2 linked regions of the Halorarum salinum genome follow. The protein of the gene in region 1 binds, or shares a complex with, the protein of each later gene. Links are inferred from orthologs where the notes say so. Each region holds a gene or a part of one and is shown on either strand. Other genes may lie near its edges.

Region 1 (3,005 bases):
GGGGCGGCGTCGGCGGGGACGCTCCCCGTCCGACCTGGTCCGGCGCGGCGGGTCGACCAGTCGAGGGACTGCTCGGAGGGCTCGCTCGCGTCGGAACCGGCCTCGTTCGTTCCGTCCGCGGCGAGTGATTGACCGGCGACGCTCACACCCGCGAGCGCGCCTAGCGATGCGAGGACCGTGCGTCGAGTCCGGATGGACATGACCCGTAGCCGACCTCTCGGCCCGCTGTAGTTATTATATCACCGTTAAATCGACCGTGCAACCCTCTCCGGAGCGATTCTTCCGTATCGGACGAGCGATCGCACTGGCCCGGTTGCACGTCGGGAACGACCGGAGAAATCGGGGCCGACGGGGCCGAAACGGCGTGCGGGTCGCGGCCGCACTGACGGGAAGCGGCCCGCACCGGTACGCCTAGATGTAGTCGATCGACTGGGGCAGCTCCAGCTTCATGCCCTTCCGCTCGCGGATCTCCATGATCGTCTCGCGCTGGAGGTTGTCGACCAGCACGCGGAAGCCTGCGTTCTCCGTGTTCCACGAGGCGCGACCCTCCGTCGCGCTGCGGATGTCGCTGGAGAAGCCGATCATCTCCTCGACGGGCGCGATGCCCTCGATGACCATGAGGTCGCCCTCCTGGTACATGTCGTCGACGCGGCCGCGGCGACCCTGGATCTCGCCGGAGGCGTCGCCCATGTACTCGTTGGGCACGTCGATGCGGACGTCCTGGATCGGCTCGAGGAGCCGGACCTCGCCGTCGATGAGCGCGCGGTGGACCGCGTCGCGCACCGCCGGGATGACCTGGGCCGGGCCGCGGTGGATGGTGTCCTCGTGGAGCCGGGCGTCGTGGAGTCGGAACAGCGCGCCCTGGACGGGCTCGGCCGCGAGCGGGCCGTCGTCGAGCGCCTCCTCGAGGCCCTCGATGACGAGCTCCATCGTCTCGTTCAGGTGCTGGATCCCCTTCGTCTCGTCGATGAGGACGTTCGTCCCGTGGATGTGCTCGACGTTCTGGGAGGTGTCCTTGTCCATGCCGGCCTCCTGGAGCGCCTCGCGGCGCTCGAGTTCGGGCATGTCCATCGTCGCCTCGCCGAGCTGGATGGCGTCGACGATCCCCTGGGCCATCGGCTCGACCGTGATGTAGAACTTGTTGTGCCGGTTCGGCGAGACGCCCTCGACCTCGCGGGAGGCCTCCTGCGGCTGCTCGCGGAACACGACGATGGGCTCGCCGGTCGTGACCGGGATGCCCTGGTTCTTCTGGATGCGCTGGGTGATGACCTCGAGGTGGAGCTCGCCCTGCCCGGAGATGAGGTGCTCGCCGGTGTCCTCGTTGATCTCCACGCGGATGGTCGGGTCCTCCTTGGCGACCTGCTGGAGCGTCTGGATGAGCTTCGGCAGGTCGTCCATGTTCTGTGCCTCGACGGACTTCGTGATGACCGGCTCGGAGATGTGCTCGATCGACTCGAACGGCGTCATCTCCACGTCGGAGACGGTGGAGCCGGCGATGGCGTCCTTCAGGCCGGTGACGGCGGCGATGTTGCCCGCGGGGACGCCGCGGTCGAGCTCTTCGCGCTCGCCGCCCATGTAGATGCCGACCGACTGGACGCGGTTCCGGCCCGCCGTCCCGGAGACGTACAGCTCCTGGCCCTTCTCGAGGGTGCCCGAGAAGACGCGGCCGGTCGCGATCTCGCCCGCGTGGGGGTCCATCCCGATGTCGGTGCACATGAAGACGATGTCGCCCCCGCGGTCGACCGTCCGCATGTCCTCGGCGACGTCGGACTCGGCGTCGCCGCGCCAGATGCGCGGCACGCGGAACGGCTGGGCCTTGAGCGGGTTTGGGAAGTGCTCGGCGACCATGTCGAGCACGACGTCCGAGAGCGGGGTCTGCGCGTGGAGCTCGTCGCGCTCGTCGTTCCGCTCCATGTCGATGACCTCGCCGAAGGAGATGCCGGTCGCCTCCATCGAGGGCATCGAGACGCCCCACTTGTACAGCGCCGAGCCGAACGCGACGGTGCCCTCCTCGACGGAGACCGTCCAGTCCTCGGTGATGTCGTCCATCTCCTCGGTCATCCCGCGGATGAGCTCGTTCACGTCGGTGATGACGTCGAGGAGCCGCTCTTGCATCTCCTGGGGCCCCTCCTGGAGCTCGTTGATGAGGCGGTCGACCTTGTTGATGAACAGCGCGGGCTTTACGCCCTCGCGGAGCGCCTGCCGCAGCACCGTCTCGGTCTGGGGCATCGCGCCCTCGACCGCGTCGACGACCACGAGCGCGCCGTCGACGGCGCGCATCGCGCGGGTCACGTCGCCGCCGAAGTCGACGTGGCCGGGCGTGTCGATGAGGTTGATGAGGTGGTTTTCCCCCTCGTACTCGTGGGTCATCGAGACGTTCGCCGCGTCGATGGTGATGCCCCGCTCCTGCTCGTCCTCCTCGGTGTCCATCGCGAGCTGCTCGCCCGCGGTGTCCTCCGAGATCATGCCCGCGCCAGCGAGGAGGTTGTCGGAGAGGGTCGTCTTGCCGTGGTCCACGTGAGCCGCGATGGCGATGTTCCGGATCTGCTCCGGATTGTCCATCAGCGTCTCACATTCCTGTACGATTTTCTTTCGTCGGCCCATTACCGGGCGCTACTGTACGCCCGGTCAAAAGGGTAGTGCTTTGCCGACGCCGAAAGCGGCGTCTGCGGGCGTCTCCAGCCGCATGATAACGATTCGCGTACCCGACCGCCTCCCGTCGGACGGTCCCCCGCGGCCGACCACCCTTCGGCGTCCGACCGCCGCGGGCGTCCGATCGCGCTCGGCGCCGGACCTCGCCGGACGACGGTCGGTCCCCGTGGACGGGCGCGACCGGTACGGGGACGGCAGCACGGGGCATCTGGCGGGGGAAGAGTCAAATCGATTCGGCCCGTGTACTCCACTCGAATGGACGTACGACTGCGGGGCGACGGTCCCGTCGACCCCTTCCTGGGGGCCGCGTCCCTCTTCGAGACCGAGCACGACCTCGACCTGCCGGTCCACGT
Region 2 (3,011 bases), 1.4 Mb from region 1 along the record:
CGACGGGTCGCCGCGCCCGTCGGTCAGGGCCGCGCCGACCGTGACGACCGTGACCGCCGTGCCGACGATTCCGACCGGGACGAGCAGCAGGAGGCCGGGGATCGCGACGACGAGGCCGATGATCGTGAACGCGAGCAGGACGAGCGCGACGGGAACCGCGATCGTGACCAGCAGCCCCCACCCGAACGCGGCGAGGGGGTCAGAGCGGATCGCGCCGCTCGTCTCCGCGGCGTACCGCGGCCCGAGCGCGACGAGCGCGCCGCCGAGCATCAGGTAGACGACCAGCGAGACGACGAACCGGATCCCGAGCCTCGCTCCGATCCCCAGCTCCGAGCCGGGTGACTGTGCGGCTGCCGTGCCGACGGCGCCGAGAAGCGAGAGCGCGAGGAGTGCGCCGCTCGCCCCGGCGAATCCGCGCGTGGAGGGCATCGATTCCGTGCTCGGTGGGGTGCGGGATACCGTTTCCGGTACGCTCGCGGGCCGCCCCGTCCGTCGACGACCGGCAGGTCGAAGTCCACGCCCCCCGCCGTAGGTCCATGCGCGTCAGCGTCGTCGGCGGCGGACGGATCGGCTCGGGGACGGCGGCCGTCGCGGAGGAACTCGGTCGGCTGCTCGGGGAGCGGGGCCACACGCTCGTCTGTGGCGGCCGCGGCGGCGTCATGCGCGCGTCCTGCCGCGGCGCGCGCGGGGCGGGCGCCGAGACGGTCGGCATCCTCCCGTCGACCGATCCGACCGAGGCGAACGAGCACGTCTCCGTGCCGGTGGCGACGGGGCTGGGCCACGCGCGGAACGCGCTGGTGCCGCTGAACGGCGACGCCGTCGTCGCGGTCGCCGGGGGTCCGGGAACGCTCTCCGAGATCGGCTTCGCGCTCGTGTACGGCCGGCCGGTCGCGGGGCTGGCGACCCACGAGGTCGACGGCGTCGAGCCGTGCGACTCGCCGGCGGCGGCGGTCGAGCACGTGGAGCGGGCGGTGGACGAACGATGAGCGGAACGGGAGTGTAAACGGGGACGAACGCGGGCGGTGCGTCCGGTGGCTACCAGGTACCGTGGAACGTGTCGAACTCCAGGTCCTCTAGCGGCTCGTTGCCGACCGCGATCTCGTACTCGCCGGGCGTGAGCATCGGCTTGTGGAACCGCGGGCCGTCGTCGGTCGTGATGCGCGGACAGCCGGTGTTGACGAACGCGTCGAAGTCGAAGTTGCGGAGGCGGTCCGGGGTCACCTCGTCCATCGTGATGAGATGGGCGTTCTCGTTCTCCTCGACGATCCCCTCGGCCGTGTCGAACCGACCCTGCCCGATCTTCGTACAGAGGATGACGCCGAACGTGTCGGCGTCCATCGCGCGGTGGACCGCGCCGTATCGCTGTTTCAGGAACTTCTCGGTGTCGGCGATCGTCACCACGTTGTTGACGGGGTCGGCGATGACGACGTTCTTCTCGGGGTGCTCCATCGCCAGGCCGAGCGGGTGGAACTTCCCGCCGCCGACGTACAGCACCTGGTCGGCGTCGATGTCGGCGGAGGCGTAGTTGCAGCCGAGCACCTGCCCCTCGTGGGTGAGCCGATCGTCCCCGCGCCGGGTGTGGACCTCGAAGCCGCGCTCCTCCAGCCAGTCGTACATCTCCTCGAAGAGGTTCATGTGCTGGGCGGTCGTGACGAGGCCGACGTCGGGGTCGTCGTCGGGATCCGCGAGCTCCTCCAGCGAGTCCTCCATGATGGGGAACGGGTCGACGTTGGAGAACAGCGGGACGTAGATGATCTTGTCCGACTCCTTCATCGGCGAGTGGCCGAAGTGGACGAACACGTCACACCGGCGCATCAGGTAGGTGTCGAGGTCGCAGGCGCCGTAACAGGGCTGCCCGGAGATGAGGTAGCGGACGCCGTCGGTGAGTTCCCGGAGGTCGTCGGCGACGGCGGGCGCGCGCCGCTTCAGCCCCTCGGGGAACTGGAGGCCGACCTTCTCGGCGTCCCGCTCCTCGACCGCCTCGACGATGCGGTCGAGTTCGTAGTCCCACTCGCGGTCGTGCTTGAGGGACATCCCGGTGTTCGTCAGGTCGCCCTCGCTTCGCTGGCTCATTACGCCGGCGTAACGACCGTAGGCGGTTAAACGACCCGCTCCGCGCGGGCGCCCGTGGGCCGGTGGCACGCCCGTCGTCGGTCGGCGCCCGAAACGGGTCGACGGGCCACCCGTTCACACGCCCCCGACAACTCCTTAATTCGGGCGTTCGTCCGCCAGGTCGTGCCCGACAACCCCTTCCACGTAGTCGACGTGTTCGCCCGGGAGCAGTACGCCGGCAACCAGCTCGCCGTCTTCCACGACGCGGCGGGGCTCGACGACCCGACGATGCAGGCGCTCACACGCGAGACGAACTTCTCCGAGTGCACGTTCCTCGTCGGCGAGTCCGACGGGGGCCACGACGTCCGCATCTTCGACCCCGCCGAGGAGCTCCCGTTCGCGGGCCACCCGACGCTCGGCACCGCGTACGTGCTCCGGGAGTTCGTCCGCGAGGACCGGCCGGACGAGCTGACGCTGAACCTCGGCGTCGGCCCCATCGACGTGTGGGTCGAGCGCGACGAACGCGGGAGCCGAGGGAACGCGGGCGGGGCGTCCCCGCCCGCGGAGACGTACTGGATGCGTCAGATCGAACCGACCTTCGGGGAGCGTCCGCCCCGCGACCTCGTCGCCCGGATGGTCGGCCTCGACGAGGGCGACCTCGACGACTACCCGGTACAGGCCGTCTCGACCGGCCTCCCGACGCTCGTCGTCCCGGTGGACTCGCTCGACGCGGTGAAGCGGGCCGAGACCACGCGGCCCGCCTACGGGGAGTTCATCGACGGGTACGGCGGCCACAACGTGCTCGTCTTCTCGGAGGAGACGGAGGCCGACGGCGACCTGCACGTCCGGGTGCTCGCCGACTGGGCCGGGGTCCCGGAGGACCCCGCGACGGGGTCGTCGAACGGCTGCCTCGCGGCGTGGCTCGTCGAGCACCGCTACTTCGACGACCCCGAGGTCGA

What was found. Proteins that work in one complex are often made in the same cells at the same time.
Region 2: the proteins of HUG12_RS19155 (region 1) and dph2 are in contact, whole or in part, in a crystal structure (PDB 6Q2D), measured with the Methanobrevibacter smithii proteins. The link is inferred for Halorarum salinum from one-to-one orthologs. Residues at the interface, in WP_011954157.1 of Methanobrevibacter smithii: Pro482, Asn483, Lys484, His485, Tyr553, Asp555, Glu556, Glu559, Leu560, Leu591, His592, Glu593, Asp594, Ala595, Val596, His597, Arg598, Gly599, Pro600; in WP_011954460.1 of Methanobrevibacter smithii: Met1, Met3, Tyr4, Pro28, Glu29, Gly30, Leu31, Met33, Phe58, His80, Thr124, Gln126, Ser179, Gly180, Asn181, Phe182, His183, Leu185, Tyr201, Asn202, Phe211, Ile215, Arg291, Asp295, Asp296, Gln298, Met299.

What each region holds. Positions count from the first base shown.
Region 1 is NZ_CP058579.1:3,787,422-3,790,426, reverse strand. Bases 9-2,943 are described here. They hold HUG12_RS19155 (elongation factor EF-2), read right to left. Parts: upstream 2,605-2,943; coding sequence 412-2,604; downstream 9-411. Other genes in these bases: HUG12_RS19150 (DUF5781 family protein), read left to right, coding at 2,908-2,943; HUG12_RS19160 (PQQ-binding-like beta-propeller repeat protein), read right to left, coding at 9-200. In the rest of the region: more of HUG12_RS19160, read right to left, coding at 1-8; more of HUG12_RS19150, read left to right, coding at 2,944-3,005. UniProt on the Methanocaldococcus jannaschii protein: Catalyzes the GTP-dependent ribosomal translocation step during translation elongation.
Region 2 is NZ_CP058579.1:2,425,613-2,428,623, forward strand. Bases 55-2,995 are described here. They hold dph2 (diphthamide biosynthesis enzyme Dph2), read right to left. Parts: upstream 2,074-2,995; coding sequence 1,036-2,073; downstream 55-1,035. Other genes in these bases: HUG12_RS11910 (hypothetical protein), read right to left, coding at 55-429; HUG12_RS11915 (TIGR00725 family protein), read left to right, coding at 537-986; HUG12_RS11925 (PhzF family phenazine biosynthesis protein), read left to right, coding at 2,236-2,995. In the rest of the region: more of HUG12_RS11910, read right to left, coding at 1-54; more of HUG12_RS11925, read left to right, coding at 2,996-3,011. UniProt on the Methanocaldococcus jannaschii protein: Catalyzes the first step of diphthamide biosynthesis, i.e. the transfer of the 3-amino-3-carboxypropyl group from S-adenosyl-L-methionine (SAM) to the C2 position of the imidazole ring of the target histidine residue in translation elongation factor 2 (EF-2).